2 regions of the Stenotrophomonas sp. CS3K5 genome follow, and region 2 is predicted to be linked to the other one. Evidence: predicted binding sites of a transcription regulator. Region 2 holds the regulator's gene; the other holds the start of a gene.

Region 1 (10,321 bases), on a different contig from region 2:
CGGCACCAGTTCGCTGAGCGCAAGCGGGTGCTGGCCGTCGGCATGGTGTTCGGCGATCTCGGCGAAACCGGGATTGCCCGCGCGCAGCAGTTCGTCCTCGAAGGACAGCGCCGCGCCGCTGAGGCCCATGACGGCCAGGACGGCACCGGCGGTGATGCCCAGCAGCCAGTGCAGTTGGAACAGGACGTTCTTGAACATCGAAGGAGAGGGGCCCGGGAGGCTGCCGCCCGCATCCTGCGCAACAGCAAATGAGAATTAGTCGCGGAATTCTCCGTGGCGTCTCGGCTGTGGTCAAGCAGGGGGGATCGGCCAGGCGGCGCCCGGCCCCCGCTTCAGGCCAAGGCAACAGCAACAGCAACAGCAACAGGTGCATTCCGTGGGATGGCGGGGTGGGTCCGGTTGCGGGGGACGCCGTGAATACGTCCCTGCAAGCTCGGTCGCGCCATCCATGGCGCTCACGCCCCCGCAACCGGACCCACCCCGCCTTCGACAGATTTCCGCGATCTGTCGGAAATGCTCTGGGGGTCAGATCCGTTTTCCTGCGGAGAACGGATCTGACGTCGAATTTCATTCGACATCTGACAGATGTGTCGACCAAGGTCGACACCTACCTACAGCACCTGGAATCTGTCGAAGGCGGGGTACTGTGGGCGTGCGGGGTGTGAGCCGCATGGGCCCGAGGCATGCCTCGGGCGGGTTGGGCAGGACGCCCAACCCCGGTCTTGCCGTGTGCGCAGGACAGCGCACACGAGCAAGCGGCGACCAAGCCCCATGGATGAGTTCACGGCGGCCCCGCACGCCCACAGTGCCTCGCCATCCCACGGGAAGCCTGCTGTAGCTGCTACTTCGGCTGTTGCTCTGGCCTGAAGCGGGTGCAGGGTGCAGCCCTGCCGAACCCTCACTTCACCCAGCGGTCGATCTCGCCGTGCGCGAACGGTCCCAGCTTCGCCTTCACCATGCGCCCCTGCGCATCGAACAGCACGCTGTAGGGCAGCAGGCCCTGGGTATTGCCCAGCTGCACACTGGCATCGCGCGGGCCCGGCGTCTCGATCACGATCGGGTAGTCCACCGGCACCCGTTGCAGGAAGCGGCGCACGTCCTCCGGCGTATCCAGGGCCAGACCCAGCACCTGCACCCCGTCGTCGCCCTGGGCATGGGCGAAACGGGCCAGTTCAGGCATCTCCTCCACGCACGGCGCGCACCAGCTGGCCCAGACGTTGACCAGCAACGGGCGACCGCTGAAGCGCTGCTGCAGGTCCAATGGCCGGCCCTCGAGGTCGGGCAGCGACAGGGCCGGCATCCGGTCTCCGGCCTGCAGTGGGGGCGGTGCAGGCACGGCTGCAGGTGCAGGCGTTGCGGCAACCGGGGCCGCCGGGGTGGGGCCCAGCCGGTGCCCGGCCCACAGGCCCAGGCCGGCGGCCAGTACCGCTGTCCACAGCAGCGCTGGCCGTTGCCACTTCATCGTGCGGTGCGCAGCAGCGCTTCCTCCACCACCGCCTGGGTCAGCAGGGTCGGCAGCACGGTCGGCGGTGCGCCGGGGCCGTACACCACGTACAGCGGCACACCCACCGCCTTGTGCTCTTCCAGGAACGTGGTGATCTGCGGGTCGACATTGGTGTAGTCACCGCGCATGTATACCGCGTTGGTGCGCTTGAGCAGCTCCTTGAACTCCGGGCGCGACAGCACCGCACGCTCGTTGGCCTTGCAGCTGACGCACCAGTCGGCGGTCATGTTGACGAACACCACGCGGTTGTCGGCGCGCAGGCGGTCCAGCAGTTGCGGGGAGTATTCGACCACGTTGTCGCTGGCCGCCTGCGCCGCCCGCGCCGGTGGTTCCAGCTGGGTCACGCTCCATGCCGGCACCAGTGCGCCGATCGCCAGCAGGACGCCCAGCAGGGTCACCGCCCGCGAGCCGGTCCAGCGGTTGCGTTCGAACAGCCACAGGCCGAAGGCGAACAGCAGCAGGCCGCCCAGCACCAGCGCCATGCCGTCCACGCCGCGCTGCTTGCCCAGCACCCACAGCAGCCACAGCGCGGTGGCATACATCGGGAAGGCCAGCACATGCTTGAGCGTTTCCATCCACGGGCCCGGCTTGGGCAGGCGGCGCGCCAATGCGGGCACGAAGCCGACCAGCAGGAACGGCAACGCCAGGCCCAGGCCGAGGAACAGGAAGACCGTCATCGCCTTCAGCGGCGGGGCGATGAAAGCGTAGGCAATCGCCCCGCCCATGAACGGGCCGACGCAGGCGCTGCCGACCACACAGGCCAGCGCGCCGGTGAAGAAGTCGCCGGCGGGACCGCTGCGGCTGGCCAGCGACTGGCCCAGATTGCCGATGCCGCCACCGAGGGTGAACACGCCGGACAGGCTCAGGCCCACCGCGAACATGATGTAGGCCAGCGTGGCCACCACGCCCGGATGCTGCAGCTGGAAGCCGATACCGACCGCGTTGCCGATCGCGCGCAGGCCAACCATCAACGCGCCGATCACCGCGAACGCGACCAGCACGCCCAGCGTGTACCAGAGCGCGTGGCTGCGTGCGCGCTGCGGGCTTTCGCCGCTCTGCGCCAGGCTCAGCACCTTCAGCGACAGGATCGGCAGTACGCACGGCATCAGGTTCAGCACCAGGCCACCGGCCAGCGCCAGCAACAGCACCCACACGAACGAGCGGTCCGGATTCGGCGTGCTCGCCGGTGGGCGCGTGCGCAGGGCGTTGTCACCGCGGGCATCGGCGGCGAACTCATTGCCGGTGCTGGCCCCCGCAGCGCCGGCGGCAAGCGGAGCGCCGGCATCGGTGTTGGGTACGGTCGGCAGCAGGCGCAGCGTGGTGCCATTGGTGCCTTCGCGCGCCACTCCGGTGGCGGCGGGCAACGGGCTGATCACCTCGGTGCGTGGCGGTGCCTGGTCGGCGCTGGCATTGATCTTTCCCGCCGGGATCGACAGCTTCACCCGCCGCGTCATCGGCGGATAGCAGATGCCATCGGTCTGGCAGCCCTGGAAGGTCACCACCAGGGTGCTGTCGACCGCCTCGGATACCGTGCGGCGCAGTGGCAGCGGCACTTCCACCTGGTTGAAATACACCGAGACATCGCCGAAGTGCTCATCGCGATGCGACTGCGCGGCCGGCCAGCGCGGCTTGTCGGCCAGTACGCCGGCGCTGCCTTCCAGCTTCAGCGAGGTGCGGTCGCGATACAGGTAGTAGCCCGGCGCGGGGCTGAAGCGCAGCAGCAGGGTGTTGCCATCACTGGCGATGGCATCGAAGCCGAACGCCTGTTCCGACGGCAGCGGCAACGCCTGGCTGTTGCTGGCGGCGCCCGGCAGGCGCAGGCCGCCGCCGTTGCCGGCACCGGCCAGTGGGTTGTTGAACGGGCTGGCGGCACCGGTACGCGCGGCGGGTGCGGCAGCCTGGGCACCGCCACCGGGCAGGGTGACCTGCACCACGCGCTTCTGCGGTGGGTAACAGACCCCCGCATCGGCGCAGCCCTGGTAGCGCACTTCCAGGCTGATGGTGCCGGCCGCGTCGGTCGGCACGCCGGGCAGGGTGGCCAGCAGGCGCTCGCGATAGGTTTCAACTTCGCCGAAGAAGTCGTCGTGGTGCTTGTCGCCCTTCGGCATCTGCAACGCGCCGGCGTTGAACGCCGGGTCGGCCTTGACGCTGGTGCGGTGGCGATACAGGTAGTAGCCCGGTGCGATCTTGAACTGCAGTTGCACCTGGCCGCGCTCGGAGGCGGTGGCGGTCAGCGCGAACGCCTGGTCCACCGGCAGCAGGTCCTTCTCATCCAGCGCGAACGCCGGCAGCGAGAGCCACAACAGGGCGCACAAGGCAGCGCCACGCGCAAACAGAGTCTTCAATCAGTGTCCTCCCGGGTCTGTGCCCGGATCCAATCCAGATACGCCGGCAGACCGGCCCGGGTTTCGACCGCGATGCACTCCGGGAGTTCATACGGATGCAGTTCGACGATCCGGGCGATTGCGTCATCGACGCGGCTCGCGGTGGTCTTTACCAGCAGCTGCAGCTCGGCGTCGGTGGTGACCTCGCCCTGCCAGCGGTAGGTCGACTGCGCCCCCTCGAGCCGGGTCACGCATGCGGCCAGGCGCTCGCCGACCAGCGCGTGCGCGATGCGCTCGGCACTGGCCCGGTCCGGGCAGGTGGTCAACAGCAGCAGGACAGGTTCGACGGTCGACATGACCGTCGAGTATAGGGCCCCTGTCCGGCCGGGTCAGGACCGGACAGGGGCGATTGCAACTTCTTGGAGGCGGACTCAGTTGGCCAGCTGGCAGGTGGCCGGCTTGGCCGAAGTGAACAGGCCCGGGGTCGCCCACTCGGGGTGGTCGATGAACGGGTTGCGGTTGCCCTGGAAGCTGTAGACCACGTCGTTGCGGGCACGCTCGGCATCATCCGGCGGATCGGACAGGTGCCAATCGATCAGCGTCGACAGCAGGCCCATGTAGGCCGGCGAGCTGCTGGTCTTGACGATCTTGCTGCGGTCGTCGGTCAGCTCCAGGTCCGGCTCGGACTGGCCGGTTGCCGCGTCCTTGCCGCCCTCATAGCGGATCGCCATGTACATCACCGCACGCGCCATATCGCCCTTGCGCTTGCCCCACACCTCGAAGGTGCCGGTGTTGCCGTCCGGCGTGCGCACCCAGTTGGAATTGCCCGGGTAGCCGCCGCTGCCGCCGCCCTGGCCGTTGTTGGCCTCGGTGGCACGCTCGCCGCAGCCGGCGTCGCACTTGGCGAACGGCTTGTTGCCACGGTCGGCGTTCCACTGCGCATCGGTCAGGTACAGCATGTGGGTGTCGGTATACGGCGCGTACGGCAGGCCCTTGTCACCGGTGGTGCTGGCAAAGCCCAGCGAGTTCGGCCAGGTGTGCTCGCGGTTGTACTTCAGGCCACTGCCGCTGCCGGCGCGATCGGTCACCTTGGCGTAGCTGCGGTTGCGGTACGCATCGAGGATCCTGCCACTGTTGTTCGGGTCCTCGTCGGCGATCTCCAGGATGGTCCAGGTGCTGGTGCCCGAACCGCTGTACGGGTAGGCGGTGTGGCCCTTGATGGTGGCGTGCAGCGAGCAGCGCAGCTGGCTCGGGCTGGAGGTGTTCACCTTCGAGTAGTAGCCGGCCGGTACGCCCGGATTGCCAGGGTCGGGGTTGCCGCCGGTGCTGGCCACGGTGAAGGCGATGCGGCTGTCGGCGGCCGGGTGCGCGCCCTGCAGGTCGCTGATGCGCGCGGCGCGGATGTCGAAGCGGCAGGCTTCACCGGCCACCAGCGCGGTATTCGTGGACAGCTTCACGCTGCGGCCGCTGGCCGGGAAGGTCAGCGGCACGCTGCCGGAGGTGCCGCAGCTCAGCGCGAAGGCGCCACTGGCCAGGTTCACCGTCTCGCTGAACACCACTTCCAGATCGGCCGCGGCCGGGAAGGTGCTGCTGCCCTGCGCCGGGGTGGTGGTGGACACCGACGGCGGCGTGTTCGGGCCCGGGGTGCCGCCGCCGCTGAAGGTCTGGCCGTTGTTGCAGCTGCCGAAGGTCTGCCTGGCCGACTCGGCCCAGGTGAAGTGGGCGTACTGGCTGCCGCTGCCCGTCAGCTGCAGCGAGGTACCCGGCGCGGTGCTGTTGGTCTCGGCCACCGGAATGTTCTGGCTGGTCATGCCGGCGGCAGGGCCACCGGAGGCGGTGATGGCGCCCTCGTAGCTGAGGAACTGGACCACCTTGCCGCTGGCATCGACCAGGGCGATGCCGTCGTTCGGGCCGTTCTGCAGGCCGTTGGTCGGGTAGCTGACCACGGCGATGCTGGCGCTGCCGCAGCCGGCGGCGCTGCCGGCCGGGACCGGGTTGTTGGCGTAGACCGTGGCGGCCGACGGATTGCTGCCGTTGTACAGGTACAGGCGGTAGCCGGACAGATCCTCACCGGCGGTGGCCACCACCTCGATCGCTTCGCCGACGTCACCGGCGGCGGTGCTGTCGTCGTAGTGCAGTTCGTTGATGAAGACCTCGGCCTGGGCCGGCGCGGCGGCCAGCGCCAGCAGGCAGGCGGCGGCAAGCGGGGACAGCAATCGCATCGACAACTCCTTGTGATTGGGAATGCGCGGCCGAGCCTAAGGCCGATCCGGTGACACTTTGTCGTAAATGAACGTCAGATATCTGACAGTGCGACGCTGATCACCAAAAGTCGAGGGTGTCGGCGCGCGATTCGACGCGTTTCACCGGGCTGAACGTCTTCATGCAGGGCCGCATCGTGCGGCCTGGCCGCGACGAAATTTTTTCCGGGACCGCCCTTGAAAGGTCCGGGGCCAGCTCCATCTCTGTCCTGCTCCCGATTCGTCGGGCTTTTTCGCGAGCAATGCTGGCAGTCACCTGGGGTGAGTGCTAACATCGCCAGACTTTTTCAGACCAATCAATAACTTAAGAGGTCTCTCATGAGCATCAAGCCGCTGCACGACCGCGTTGTGGTCAAGCCGATCGAAGCCGACGAAATCTCCGCCGGCGGCATCGTGATCCCGGATTCGGCCAAGGAAAAGTCCACCAAGGGTGAAGTCGTGGCCGTCGGCCCGGGCAAGCCGCTGGACAACGGCAGCGTGCGCGCGCCGTCGCTGAAGGTCGGCGACAAGGTCATCTACGGCCAGTACGCCGGCAGCTCGTACAAGAGCGAAGGCGTCGAGTACAAGGTCCTGCGCGAAGACGACGTGCTCGCCATCATCGGCTGAGCCTCGACGCGACCTGCTTCATCCCCTGATTCCAAACACCCAGCCGCCGGGCATGGCCCGGCGCTACCAATGAGGTAACTGCAATGGCTGCCAAGGATATTCGTTTCGGTGAAGACGCCCGTTCGCGCATGGTGCGCGGCGTCAATGTTCTCGCCAATGCCGTCAAGGCCACCCTGGGCCCGAAGGGCCGCAACGTCGTGCTGGAAAAGAGCTTCGGCGCTCCGACCATCACCAAGGACGGCGTCTCCGTCGCCAAGGAAATCGAACTGGCTGACAAGTTCGAGAACATGGGCGCACAGATGGTGAAGGAAGTCGCCTCGCGCACCAATGACGACGCCGGCGACGGCACCACCACCGCCACCGTGCTGGCCCAGGCCCTGATCCGCGAAGGCGCCAAGGCCGTGGCCGCCGGCATGAACCCGATGGACCTCAAGCGTGGTATCGACAAGGCCGTCGTGGCCGCCGTCACCGAGCTGAAGAACATCTCCAAGCCGACCGCCGACGACAAGGCGATCGCCCAGGTCGGCACCATCTCGGCCAACTCGGACGAGTCGATCGGCCAGATCATCGCCGATGCGATGAAGGAAGTCGGCAAGGAAGGCGTCATCACCGTTGAAGAAGGCTCGGGCCTGGACAACGAGCTGGACGTGGTCAAGGGCATGCAGTTCGACCGCGGCTACCTGTCCCCGTACTTCATCAACAACCAGCAGTCGCAGACCGCTGACCTGGATGACCCGTTCATCCTGCTGCACGACAAGAAGATCTCCAACGTGCGTGACCTGCTGCCGGTGCTGGAAGGCGTCGCCAAGGCCGGCAAGCCGCTGCTGATCGTGGCCGAAGAAGTCGAAGGCGAAGCGCTGGCCACCCTGGTGGTCAACACCATCCGTGGCATCGTCAAGGTCGTGGCCGTCAAGGCTCCGGGCTTCGGCGACCGTCGCAAGGCGATGCTGGAAGACATGGCCGTGCTGACTGGCGGCACCGTGATCTCCGAAGAAGTGGGCCTGTCGCTGGAAAAGGCCACCATCAAGGACCTGGGCCGCGCCAAGAAGGTGCAGGTCTCCAAGGAAAACACCACCATCATCGATGGCGTGGGTGACAAGGCGGCCGTCGACGCACGCGTCGGCCAGATCAAGACCCAGATCCAGGACACCTCCTCCGATTACGATCGCGAGAAGCTGCAGGAACGCGTGGCCAAGCTGGCCGGCGGCGTTGCCGTGATCAAGGTCGGCGCCTCGACCGAAATCGAAATGAAGGAAAAGAAGGATCGCGTCGACGACGCCCTGCACGCTACCCGTGCAGCCGTTGAAGAAGGCGTGGTCCCGGGCGGCGGCGTGGCCCTGGTCCGTGCGGTCACCGCGCTGGCCGGCCTGAAGGGTGCCAATGAAGACCAGAACCACGGCATCCAGATCGCCCTGCGCGCGATGGAAGCCCCGCTGCGCGAGATCGTGGCCAACGCCGGTGAAGAGCCGTCGGTCATCATCAACAAGGTCAAGGAAGGCACCGGCAGCTTCGGCTACAACGCCGCCACGGGCGAGTTCGGCGACATGCTGCAGTTCGGCATCCTGGACCCGACCAAGGTGACCCGCTCGGCGCTGCAGAACGCGGCCTCGATCGCGGGCCTGATGATCACCACCGAAGCCATGGTTGCCGAAGCTCCGAAGAAGGACGAGCCGGCCATGGGTGGCGCCGGTGGCATGGGCGGCATGGGTGGCATGGGCGGCATGGACTTCTAAGTCCCCGCGTTGCCGATGCACCAGAAACCCCGCCGCAAGGCGGGGTTTTTTTGTGGGCGCGCTGGGCAATGCGGTCAGCGCACGAACGGCTTGTTCGCCCCGTATTCCCATTCCCACGGCACGCCGGTTTCACCCAGCACGAAGCGCACCAAGGCCGGGAACGCCGCCTCGGCGCGGACATCGTTGCCCAGGATCACCACGCAGCGCTGGCCCTGTTCGATGCACACCAGCGTATTGCCCACCGCATCATCATGGCCGCCCTTGTAGAAGCCGGCCCCCTGCGGGCCCTGGAACGTCACCACGCCCAGCCCCGCCGCCAGGTTCCGGTGCCGTTGTGCAGGCGGCAGCTCTGGCTGCAGGGTGGGGAACTGGCTGGCGGTGGTGATCGGCAGCTGCGGCCGCACCAGCTCCCGGCGCATCGATGCGGACAGCCCGTCGCCACGCACGTAGCCGGCGGCGAAGCGGGCCATGTCGGCGATGGTGGTATCCATGGACCCTGCCGCACGTACGCGGCTGCGCTCATCGTGCGGTTCGGTCGCGCCTTCTGCCGTCCAGCCATCGGCCAGGTTGGCGGCGAAATCCTCACGCCACATCATGCTGGTGCGGGTCATGCCGAAGCGGTCGAACACCTGCCGCTGCATCAATGTGCCGACGTCCTGGCCCAGCCGCCCACGCTCGATCACGAACTGCAACAGGATCAGCCCTTCGCCGGAATAGCCGTAGCGGCTGCCCGGATCGAAGTGGAACTTCAGGCGGCCATCGGGTTCCAGGAAGCCGAAGTTGGCAAAGCCACTGGAATGGTTGAGCAGCAGGCGCGGGGTGAGCTGGCGCCAGCGCGCATCATCGGCCAGCACGCGGTAGTCGGCGTACTTCTTCGGCTCGGGCGCATAGTCCGGCAGGGGCTTGTCCAGCGCCGCAGCGATGCTGGCATCCAGCTCGATCTTCCTGTCCTGCGCCAGCTGTGCGACCAGGTGGCCGAACGCCATCTTGGTCAGCGACGCGGCATACATCACGGTGTCGGTGCGCAGCGGCTCGCCTGCGGCATTGCGCTCGCCGTAGGCGGCCACGTGCACCACCTTGCCGCCATCGATCACCGCCAGCGCCATGCCGCGCGCGTGCGCGGCCCGCATCAGCCGCTGCGCTTCGGTGTCGATGCGGGCCGGCGTGGGTACCGGAGGTGGGGCGGCCAGCACGGCCAGCGGGAACAGCGTCAGCAACAACAGGGCAGCACGGCGCATGCGTGGACCTCCTGGCGGGACGTGGCGCGATGCTACGCCAGCCGGTCGCCGGCGTCATGGCCCGGCCTCAGCTGTCGGACGGGCGGCGCAGGCAGATCCGCGCCGCGCCGGTGCTGATGTCGACCTGGCCGCCGCGCATGGCATCGGCGCCGAGGATCAGCGCGGGGCGCTTATCCAGTCCGATGGCCTTGAACACCGGCAGCTCGCTGATCCTGACCTCCATGGCCGGGTGCTGCCAACCGGCGCTGTGCATGCCGGGCAGGGTATACAGCCAGGTCGGGTGCGGCTTCCCGCCCAGGCCTTCGGTGCCATTGCTGCGCACGCGCACGCGCGGATCGCTGCCATCGGTGCGCAATCCCAGGGCGCGCGCAGCGGCATCGTTGAGTACGGTCTGCGCGGCGCCGGTATCGACCACGGCCACGGCAGCGATGTTCGTTCCGCCGAAGGCAAGGGTGATGAATCCGAAATCGCGCAGGCCCTCGGCGCGGTCCGGCATTGCATTGGACTGGCAGCTGTCATCGTCGAAGGGGAGGGTGCCGGTTCTCGACAACGACAGCTCACCTCGAACGAAGTCCCACCGGGTGTCCCAGCGTGCGGTCAGGTCATTGCCGACCAGGCCGTCGATGGCGGGATCGTCGCCCTCGGTCAGCGACGC
Region 2 (10,321 bases):
GTTATGACAGCCCCAGCGCGTTCACCAGCATGTTCAAGCGGCAGCTGGGGCAGACGCCGGCGGCGTTTTTCCGGTGAGCATTCCCCGGTAGCGCCGGGCCATGCCCGGCGGAATGCAGCCGCGCCCGCATACGAAAACGCCGGGCATGGCCCGGCGCTACCGTTCAACGCTTGCGTTGAAAACTCAGGACGTCATCCGGTCCCAGAAGCCCTTCACGCCATCCATGAAGGTGGCCGACTTCGGCGAATGCTTGCGCGCTTCCTCGCCGACGAAGGTGGCTTCGAACTGTTCCAGCAGCTTGCGCTGCTCGTTGGTGAGGTTGACCGGGGTCTCCACCACGACGCGGCAGTACAGGTCGCCTTCGCTGCGGCTGCGCACCGAGCGCACACCCTTGCCGCGCAGGCGGAACAGCTTGCCGGTCTGGGTCTCGGCCGGGATGCGGATCTCCGCTTCGCCGCCGAGGGTCGCCACGCGCACGGTGTCGCCCAGCGCGGCCTGCGAGATGCGGATCGGCACTTCGCAGTGCAGGTCGTCGCCATCGCGCTGGAAGATGGCATGCTCGCGCACGCGCACTTCCACGTACAGGTCACCCGGCGGGGTACCGGCCGGACCGGCCTCGCCCTCGCCCTGCAGTCGGATGCGGTCGCCGGTATCGACGCCGGCCGGCACCTTCACCGACAGCACCTTGTCTTCCTCGACACGACCATTGCCGTGGCAGGTCTTGCAGGGCTTGGCGATGATCTGGCCACGGCCGCCGCAGTTGTGGCAGGCCTGCTGCATGGCGAAGATGCCACGCTGGATGCGCACCTGGCCACGGCCATGGCACACGTTGCAGGTTTCGACCTTGCCGTCTTCCGAGCCACTGCCATCGCAGTCACCGCACTCGGCCAGGGTCGGAATTTCGATGCGGCGCTCGACGCCACGCACCGCTTCTTCCAGGTCCAGCTCCATCACGTAGCCGATGTCGGCACCACGGCGCGCCTGGCGCGGACCGCCGCCGGCACCGCCAAAGATGTTGCCGAAGATATCGCCGAAGATATCGTTCATGTCCGGGCCGCCCGGACCGCCACCGCCCATGCCGTGCTCGAACGCGGCGTGGCCATGGCTGTCGTACATGCGGCGCTTGTTGCCGTCGGACAGTACTTCGTAGGCTTCCTTGCACTCCTTGAAGGAGGCTTCGGCAGCCGTATCGCCCGGGTTGCGGTCCGGGTGGAACTTCATCGCGCAGCGACGGTAGGCCTTCTTCAGTTCTTCATCGTTGGCGGTGCGGGCAACGCCCAGCACTTCGTAGTAATCGCGCTTGCTCATATCGTGGATCGCATTCCGGAAAGTCGGGATTCGTCAAAGCGGAAGAGCGGAACCAGGTCCGCTCTTGCGTCGGGCGCCCCGACACGCCGGGTGGCGGTCAGGACCCTGATGCGACAACGGGACGCTGCCAGGCAGCGTCCCGTGTCGGTCCGGATCAGGACTTCTTGTCGTCCTTGACTTCGGTGAACTCGGCATCCACCACGTCGTCGTTGCCCTTGCCAGCGTTGCCGGCGTCGGCGCCCGGGGCACCGCCCTGGTCGGCCGAGGCGGCAGCGAACAGCGACTGGCCGGCTTCTTCCAGCACCTTCGACTTGGCTTCGATCTGTGCCTTGTCGTCACCCTTCATCGCGGTTTCCAGATCGGCCAGCGCCGCTTCGACCTTGCCGATGACATCGCCGCCGACCTTGCTGCCGTGCTCGGTGATGGCGCTGCGGGTGCCGTGGATCAGGGCATCAGCCTGGTTACGGGCCTGCACCAGTTCCTGGAACTTCTTGTCTTCTTCGCGGTTGGCTTCCGCGTCGGCGACCATGCGTGCGATCTCTTCCTCGGACAGGCCCGAACCGGCCTTGATCTCGACCTTCTGTTCCTTGTTGGTCTTCTTGTCCTTGGCCGACACGTGCAGGATGCCGTTGGCGTCGATGTCGAAGGACACTTCCACCTGCGGCAGGCCGCGCGGGGCCGGCTCGATGCCGGACAGGTCAAACTTGGCCAGCGACTTGTTGAAGCGGGCCTGCTCGCGCTCACCCTGCAGCACGTGCACGGTCACGGCCGACTGGTTGTCCTCGGCGGTGGAGAACACCTGCGAGGCCTTGGTCGGAATGGTGGTGTTCTTTTCGATGATCTTGGTGAACACGCCGCCCATGGTTTCGATACCCAGCGACAGCGGGGTCACGTCCAGCAGCAGCACGTCCTTGACGTCGCCGCCGAGTACGCCGCCCTGGATCGCCGCACCCAGTGCCACGGCTTCGTCCGGGTTGACGTCCTTGCGCGGTTCCTTGCCGAAGAACTCGGTCACCGCCTGCTGCACCTTCGGCATGCGGGTCTGGCCACCGACCAGGATCACTTCGCTGATGTCGCTCGAACGCAGGCCGGCATCGTTCAGGGCCACGCGGCACGGCTCGATCGACTTCTTGATCAGGTCTTCCACCAGCGCTTCCAGCTTGGCGCGGGTCAGCTTGATGTTCAGGTGCTTCGGGCCCGAGGCGTCGGCGGTGACGTACGGCAGGTTCACTTCGGTCTGCTGGGCGCTGGACAGCTCGATCTTGGCGCGCTCGGCGGCGTCCTTCAGGCGCTGCAGGGCCAGCGGATCCTTGCGCAGGTCGATGCCCTGGTCCTTGTTGAACTCTTCAACCAGGTACTCGATGACGCGGTTGTCGAAGTCTTCGCCGCCCAGGAAGGTGTCGCCGTTGGTGGCCAGCACTTCGAACTGCTTTTCACCATCGACGTTGGCGATCTCGATCACCGAGACGTCGAAGGTGCCGCCGCCCAGGTCGTACACCACGATCTTGCGATCCTTGTTGTCACCCTTGTCCAGGCCGTAGGCCAGCGCGGCCGCGGTCGGCTCGTTGATGATGCGCTTGACGTCCAGACCGGCGATGCGGCCGGCGTCCTTGGTGGCCTGGCGCTGGCTGTCGTTGAAGTAGGCCGGCACGGTGATGACCGCTTCGGTGACCTTCTCACCGAGGAAGTCCTCGGCGGTCTTCTTCATCTTCTCCAGCACCTTGGCCGAGATTTCCTGCGGGGCCATCTTCTTGCCGTCGCTGGTGGCCACCCAGGCGTCGCCATTGTCATGGGCCAGGATGCTGTACGGGACGTGGGCGATGTCCTTTTGCACTTCGGCGTCGGTGAACTTGCGGCCGATCAGGCGCTTCACCGCGTAGAAGGTGTTCTTCGGGTTGGTCACGGCCTGGCGCTTGGCCGAGGCGCCGACCAGGACTTCGCCGTCCTTGGTGTAGGCGACGATCGACGGGGTGGTGCGATCGCCTTCCGAATTCTCGATGACGCGGGCCTTGCCGCCGTCCATGATCGCCACGCACGAGTTGGTGGTGCCGAGGTCGATACCAATGATCTTGCCCATGGGGGAGACTCCTGAGGATGCTTGTTGGGGTCAGTCCGGCCGTTCGGCCGGTGGATGAATACGATGTGGGGGAGGCTCGTGGAACATTCAAGCCATCTCCCGAACGCTGTGTTCAGCGCCTGGAAAACCTTGCCAGGCATGGCCTGGCACGACCGGGGCCGGGCACCGCCCGGTCCGGTCAATCAGTCGGCGGCCACCACCACCAGCGCCGGCCGCAGCAGGCGCTCGTTGAGCAGGTAGCCCTTCTGGAACACGGTCACCACGGTGCCCGGAGCCGCGCCCGGGGTCGGCACCTGGCTGATCGCCTGGTGGTGTTCCGGGTTGAACGGCTGGCCGGTCGGGTCGAGCAGGACCAGCCCGTTGTCGGCGGCGACCTTCAGCAGCTGCTTGTAGGTCAGCTCCAGGCCCTCGCGCAGCGGGTGCGGGTCATCACCGGCGGCCTTCAGGCCGGCATCCAGGCTGTCGAACACCGGCAGCAGCTCGCCCAGCAGCTTTTCGTTGGCGAACTTGCGGGCCTGCTCGATGTCGCGGGCCACGCGCTTGCGCTGGTTTTCCAGGTCGGCGCGTTCACGCAGGGCGTCGGCCTTGATCTGCTCGATCTCGGCGCGCAGGCGCTCGGTTTCGTCACTCACACCGGCCGCAGCCGCTGCATCGGCCGCGCTCTGCTGGGATTCGATATCGGGGTTTTCGTGGTTCATGTCTGGGTCCCTGGCGGTCACAGCCCGCCTCCATCCACCCTAGTGTGGGCGGGATGCTGCGTTTCAAGCGTCGGATGTTCCCGGCGTGCGGCCGGCCGGCGAAAAGGCCGCCCCCAGCACGTCGGCGGTGGCCTGGACCAGCGGGATCATGCGGTCGTAGGCCATACGCTTCGGGCCGATCACCCCCAGCACGCCCAGCACCTGTCCGTTGGCGGTGTACGGCGCGGTGACCAGCGAGACGCCCTGAAGCGGCATCATCCCGGTCTCCTCGCCGATGAAGATGCGCACACCCGGCGCCTGGATGGTCCGCTCCAGCAGCTGCAGGATCTCGCGCTTGCTGGAGAACAGCTCGAACAGCTCGCGCAGGCGCTCCAGGTCGGACAGGTCCTGCACCCCCATCAGCCGGGTCTGGCCGGCCACCAGCATGTCGTTGGCCGCCGGCTGCAGGGCCTGCTCGGCCAGCTCGATGCTGTGCGCCAGCAGCTGTTCCAGCTCGGAACGGGCATCGCGCAGCTCCAGCAGCAGGCGGGTGCGGATCTCGGCCATCGGCAGGCCAGCGAAATGGGCATTGAGGTAGTTGGCCACCTGCTCCAGCTGGCCCGGCGCGAACTCCTGGCGGGTCTCGATGACCCGGTTCTGCACCTCGTTGTCGGCGAACACCAGGATCGCCAGCACCCGGCGCCCGTCCAGCGCCACGAAATCGATCTGGCGGAAGGCGAACTGCTCGCGTCGCGGCGCGCTGACCACGCCGACGAAGTGGCTCATCGCCGACAGCAGTTCCGAGGCGCTGCCGAGCAGGGCCTGGGTGCTGCCGCCGCCGGCCAGCTCCTGGCGCAACCGGGCCAGCTCGCCCTCGCCCGGCGGCTGCATCTGCAGCAGGCTGTCGACGAACACCCGGTAGCCATGTGCAGTCGGGATGCGCCCGGCCGAGGTGTGCGGCGACGCCAGCAGGCCCAGGTCCTCCAGGTCGCCGAGGATGTTGCGGATGGTGGCCGGGCTGACCTCCAGGCCGGCCACACGCGCCAGCGTCTGCGAGCCGACCGGCTCACCGTCCTGGATGTAACGCGCGATCAGCGTACGCAGCAGATGGCGCGCACGCGGGGCAAGCTGGTCGGGAGAACCGTGCATGGAATCAACCTGTGAGACACGGACACTAGATAATGGCGGCGCCTCACCTTGGCAAGTCATTGGACCTCCCTCGCCCGCGTGCTAGCGTTGCGCGGCTGCTGATACCCCCTTACCCATGCTCAGACATCTTTCGATCAAGGATTTCGCCGTCGTCCGCGCCACCGAACTGGAGTTCGGGCCCGGCATGACCGTCGTTTCAGGCGAGACCGGCGCCGGCAAGTCGCTGATGGTCGACGCACTGGGCTTCCTGTCCGGGCTGCGCGCCGACAGCGGCGTGGTCCGCCACGGCGCGGCCCGTGCCGAGCTCTCGGCCGAGTTCGCGCTGGATCAGCTGCAGGCCGCGCGCCAGTGGTTGGCCGACAACGAGCTGGACGATGAGGAGCAATGCCAGCTGCGCCGGGTGATCCGCGCCGACGGCGGCTCGCGGTCCTGGATCAACGGCCGTCCGGTCACCCTCGCACAGCTGGCCGACCTGGCCGGGTTGCTGGTCGAAATCCACGGCCAGCATGAGCAGCAGGCGCTGCTGACTCGACCGTCGCAGCTGGCCCTGCTCGACGCCTATGCCGGCAACGAGGCCGAGCGCCGCCAGGTGCGCCGTGCCGCCGCGGCCTGGCAGGCGCTGGTCGACGAATCGCTGGCGCTGTCGCAACAGGGCGACGTCAGTGACCGGATCGGCTTCCTGGAGCACCAGCTGCGCGAGCTGGACCGCGAGGACCTGGAACCGGAGTCGATTGCCGCGCTGGGCGCCAGCCATCGCCGCCAGGCGCATGCCAGCGCGCTGCTGAGCGCCTGCCAGGCGGCCAGCAACCAGCTCAACGGCGACGACGGCAACTCCGCGCTGGACCTGCTGCAGCAGGTGCGCCACGAACTGTCGCGGCTGATCGAACACGACCCACGCCTGGGCGAGGTGGACGGCCTGATCGACAACGCCTCGATCCAGCTGCACGAAGCCCTGTCGCTGCTGGACCGGGTGCACGATGACCTCGACGCCGACCCCGAGCAGTTCGAGGAGAACGAGCGCCGCCTCGGCCGCCTGCACGACCTGGCGCGCAAGCACCGCGTGCCGATGGACGAGCTGGGCGCGCAGCGCGAACGCATGCACGCCGAAGTGGAACAGCTGCGCGGCGCCGATGAGCGCCTGCAGCGGCTGGCCGGCGAGATCGACAAGGCCGTGGCGGCCTGGCGGGTGCAGGCCGAGCTGCTGACCACCAGCCGGCGCAAGGCCGCCGCCGAGCTGTCTGCCACCACCACTGGCATCATTGCCGAGCTGGGCATGGGCGGCGGCCAGTTCCTGATCGAACTGGAGCCGCAGGATTCTGGCAAGCCCGATCCACAGGGTGCGGAGCGCGTGGAGTTTCTGGTCGCTGCCAACGCCGGCCAGCCGCCGCGCGCCCTGCGCAAGGTGGCCTCGGGCGGTGAGCTGTCACGCATTTCGCTGGCCATCGAAGTGGCCGCGCTGGATCTGGATGCGGTACCGACCATGGTGTTTGACGAAGTGGATTCGGGCATCGGTGGCGCGGTGGCCGACATCGTCGGCCAGAAGCTGCGCGCACTGGGCGAGAAGCGCCAGGTACTGTGCGTGACCCACCTGCCGCAGGTCGCCTCCAAGGGCCATGCACATTACCGGGTCAGCAAGGCGCCGGTGGAAGGCATGACCCAGAGCGCGGTGGAGAAGCTGGACAACAAGGCCCGCGAGGAAGAACTGGCGCGCATGCTCGGTGGGGTGGAAGTGAGCAAGGAAGCACGCGCCGCCGCCCGCAAGCTGCTGCAGGTGTAACGCCGGCCGAGCCGAGCATAGGCTCGGCTCTACAACCGCCCCCCCAAACGAAACCGACATGTAGAGCCGAGCCCACGCTCGGCTACGCGCACCGGCGCGGCGCATATCACCCCAACGGCCGCGCCAGGTCGACGTGCTCCACCAGGAAATCCAGGAACGCGCGCACCCGCAGCGGCAGATAGCCGCCCTGCCCCAGGAACACCGCGTGCACCTCTTCCAGGTCGCCGGGGTTGGCCGCTTCCAACACCGGCAGCAGGCGCCCGGCAGCGATGTCGGCCTGCACCTGGAACGCTGCCAGCCGTGCCAGCCCCAGACCGCCCAGCACCAGCTGGCGCAGCGCATCGCCATTGCTGGCGCGGGCGTTGCCACTGGGCAGCAGCATCCTCTCGCGACCGTCCTGCAGCAGCGGCCAGCCCTGCATCGCGCGCGCATGGCCGATATCCAGCCGGTTGTGCGACTGCAGCGCCTCGACGTCGGCCGGCAGGCCGTGGCGCTGCGCATAGGCCGGTGCGGCCACAATCATCATCCGCGTCGCCCCAAGCCGCCGCGCCACCAGGCTGGAGCTCTTCAGCGGCCCGGCCCGCACCGCCACGTCGGTACGCTGCTCCAGCAGATCGATCACCTCGTCATTGAGGGTCAGGTCCACGCCCACCCGCGGGTTGCCGTCAAGGAAGCGCGGTAGCAGCGGCAGCAGAAAATGCTGGCCAAACGGCACGTTGGAATTGACCCGCAGCCGCCCACGCGGCTCGGCATGGGCGCTGGCGCAGCGCTCGGCCTCGTCCAGGTCGGCCAGCACGCGCAGGCCGCGCTCGTAGAACGCGCAGCCTTCCGGGGTCAGCTGCAGTTGCCGGGTGGACCGCTGCAGCAGGCGCGTACCCAGCCGCTGCTCCAGCCGCGCCACCAGCTTGCTGACCGCCGACGGTGTCATGTCCAGCGTTCGGGCGGCGGCGGAGAAGCCACCGGTCTCGATCACCCGCACGAACACTTCCAGTTCGCCGGATCGGTTGATGTCGGAGCGTGCCATGGCGATGAAATCAATTCACAGATGATTATCCCTACGCAGTCTAGTTCACAGATGAGTCTGGAATCACCATGCCGCCATTCCACACGGGATCGCCCGATGAACCGCCTCCCCCAGTTCACTGCCACCACCCTGCTCGCGCTGTCCGGCGCCACCAGCGCCGCCCCCGCCCCACACTGGGTCGCCAGCTGGCAGGCCAGCCCGCAACCGGTGTGGGACGCCGATTTCCTGTTCCCGACCCTGGTGCCGGAGACACTGCAGGACCAGACCTTCCGCCAGACCGCGCGCATCAGCCTGGGCGGCACGCGCCTACGCATCCGGCTGAGCAATGCCTATGGCACGCAGCCGCTGCGAATCGGTGGCGCCAGCGTGGCGTCGCAGCCAGGTGCAACACCGCAGCCGCTCAGTTTCGACGGCCAGCCCGGCGCGTTGATCGGCCCCGGCCAGGAACGGTTGAGCGACCCGCTGGCACTGGTCACGGACAACCGCCAGGCATTGCAGGTGAGCGTCTTTGTGCCTGGGCCGACAGCGGTTCGCACCTTCCACTGGGACGGCCGCCAGACCAGCTGGATCGCCCCCGGCGACCAGAGCCGGGCACGCGACCTCAGCGATGCCACCGCCACCACAGCCCGGCTGTTCCTGACCGGCATCGATGTCGAAGCGCCGGCCAGCGCACGCAGCGTCGTGATCATCGGCGATTCGATCACCGACGGCGCGACCGCCAGCCTGGACCAGGACCAGCGCTGGACCGACCACCTGGCCGTACGGCTGGCGCCGCGTGGCGTGGCGGTGATCAATGCCGGAATCTCCGGCGGCCGCCTGCTGAGCGACGGCATGGGGGAATCCGCACGGGCCCGCTTCCAGCGCGATGTGCTGGATCAGCCCGGGGTGGCCAGCGTGATCGTGCTGATCGGCATCAACGACATCAGCTGGCCCGGCACGGCCTTCGCCCGGCGGCAGGCCCGGCCCACGCTGGCGCAGCTGCAGGCCGGCTACCGTGACCTGGCCGCGCGGGCACATCGACGGGGCCTGCGCATTCTGGGGGCGACCCTGCCACCGTTCGCCGGCGCCCTGCCCGGCACGCCGCTGGACGACTACTACCACCCGGACAAGGACGCGCTGCGCCGGCAGCTCAATGCCTGGCTGCGCGCGAGCAGCCCGTTCGATGCGGTGATCGACCTCGACGCTGCCCTGCACGACCCGGCCGATCCGTCGCGGATGGCCGCCGCCCATGACGCCGGCGACCACCTGCACCCAGGCGACGCCGGCAACCGGGCGATGGCCGAGGCGGTGGATCTGGACGCCCTGCTTGGAAGTCAGGGGTCGGCCGGGGTCAGATCCCTTTGCGCCTAGCAAAGAGCTCTGACCCCACCAACAAAAACCCCGGGCAAGCCCGGGGTTTCGTCGCATCTGGCTGGCCGGAACGGCCTACTTGCGCTTCTTGCGCACGTACAGCACCAGCGAGTGTTCTTCCAGCTCGTAGCCGTGATCTGCGGCGATCTTGCGCTGCAGCTCCTCGATCTCGTGGCTTTCGAACTCGATGATCTTGCCGCTGTCGACGTCGACCATGTGGTCGTGGTGGCCGCCGCGGTCCAGCTCGTAGACGGCCTGACCGCCTTCGAAGTTGTGCTTGAGCACGAGGCCGGCGGCCTCGAACTGGGTCAGCACGCGGTAGACCGTCGCCAGCCCGATCTCGTCGCCGTGCTCCAGCAGCTGGCGGTAGATGTCTTCGGCGGTCATGTGGTGCTGGGCATTGCGCTGCTCGAGCAGCGCCAGGATCCGCATCCGCGGATGGGTCACCTTCAGGCCGACTTTGCGCAGGTCGTGGGTTTCCATAGGTCTCCGTTCATTGGCGATTTAGCGCCAGCTGCCTCGGATTGGGTCGCGGTGGCACGCCGGGAGTGTATCATCGGTTCGATTTCCCCAACCGCCATTCCCGATGCGCAATCTTCTGCTGGTCGCCGCCGTCGCCCTGTCCACCACCGGGTGCGGCATCATCTACAAGCAACCCATCTATCAGGGCAACCTGATCCGGGAAGATGCCGTGGCCAAGCTGCAGGTCGGGCAGAGCAAGCAGCAGGTCACCGCGCTGCTGGGTACCCCGTCCATTCCCGATCCGTTCCACGCCCAGCGCTGGGACTACACCGCCAGCCAGCGCGTGAACCGTCTGGGCCGTACCGAAGTGAAGAACTTCGTGGTGTTCTTCGAGAACGACAGCGTCACCCGCTGGGAAGGCGACTACTTCCCGGGCAACGACAAGGCCCTGGCCGGGCAGACCGTGCGCCAGTTCGGCCGCAACCTGCCGAAAGACA

Evidence for each region. The regulator HrcA, encoded in region 2, represses chaperone genes, less so after heat shock. The targets are predictions, from matches to a motif close to TTNGCACTCNNNNNNNNNGAGTGCNAA.
Region 1: AC5YGJ_RS11380 (co-chaperone GroES) is a predicted target of HrcA. The motif match lies at 6,335-6,361, and genes of this name have one in related genera.

Annotation. Positions count from the first base shown of each region.
Region 1 covers NZ_JCAKRX010000006.1:217,656-227,976, reverse strand. Annotated here, with positions in the region: gene AC5YGJ_RS11405 (PepSY domain-containing protein) at 1-198, opposite strand, end outside; gene AC5YGJ_RS11400 (TlpA family protein disulfide reductase) at 899-1,462, opposite strand; gene AC5YGJ_RS11395 (protein-disulfide reductase DsbD family protein) at 1,459-3,849, opposite strand; gene cutA (divalent-cation tolerance protein CutA) at 3,846-4,184, opposite strand; gene AC5YGJ_RS11385 (endonuclease) at 4,260-6,050, opposite strand; gene AC5YGJ_RS11380 (co-chaperone GroES) at 6,408-6,695, shown strand; gene groL (chaperonin GroEL) at 6,779-8,428, shown strand; gene AC5YGJ_RS11370 (serine hydrolase domain-containing protein) at 8,503-9,666, opposite strand; gene AC5YGJ_RS11365 (aspartyl protease family protein) at 9,734-10,321, opposite strand, start outside.
Region 2 covers NZ_JCAKRX010000003.1:226,226-236,546, forward strand. Annotated here, with positions in the region: gene AC5YGJ_RS06040 (AraC family transcriptional regulator) at 1-77, shown strand, start outside; gene dnaJ (molecular chaperone DnaJ) at 184-1,308, opposite strand; gene dnaK (molecular chaperone DnaK) at 1,463-3,385, opposite strand; gene grpE (nucleotide exchange factor GrpE) at 3,568-4,083, opposite strand; gene hrcA (heat-inducible transcriptional repressor HrcA) at 4,147-5,211, opposite strand; gene recN (DNA repair protein RecN) at 5,327-6,988, shown strand; gene AC5YGJ_RS06070 (LysR family transcriptional regulator) at 7,095-8,012, opposite strand; gene AC5YGJ_RS06075 (SGNH/GDSL hydrolase family protein) at 8,109-9,362, shown strand; gene fur (ferric iron uptake transcriptional regulator) at 9,438-9,845, opposite strand; gene AC5YGJ_RS06085 (outer membrane protein assembly factor BamE) at 9,949-10,321, shown strand, end outside.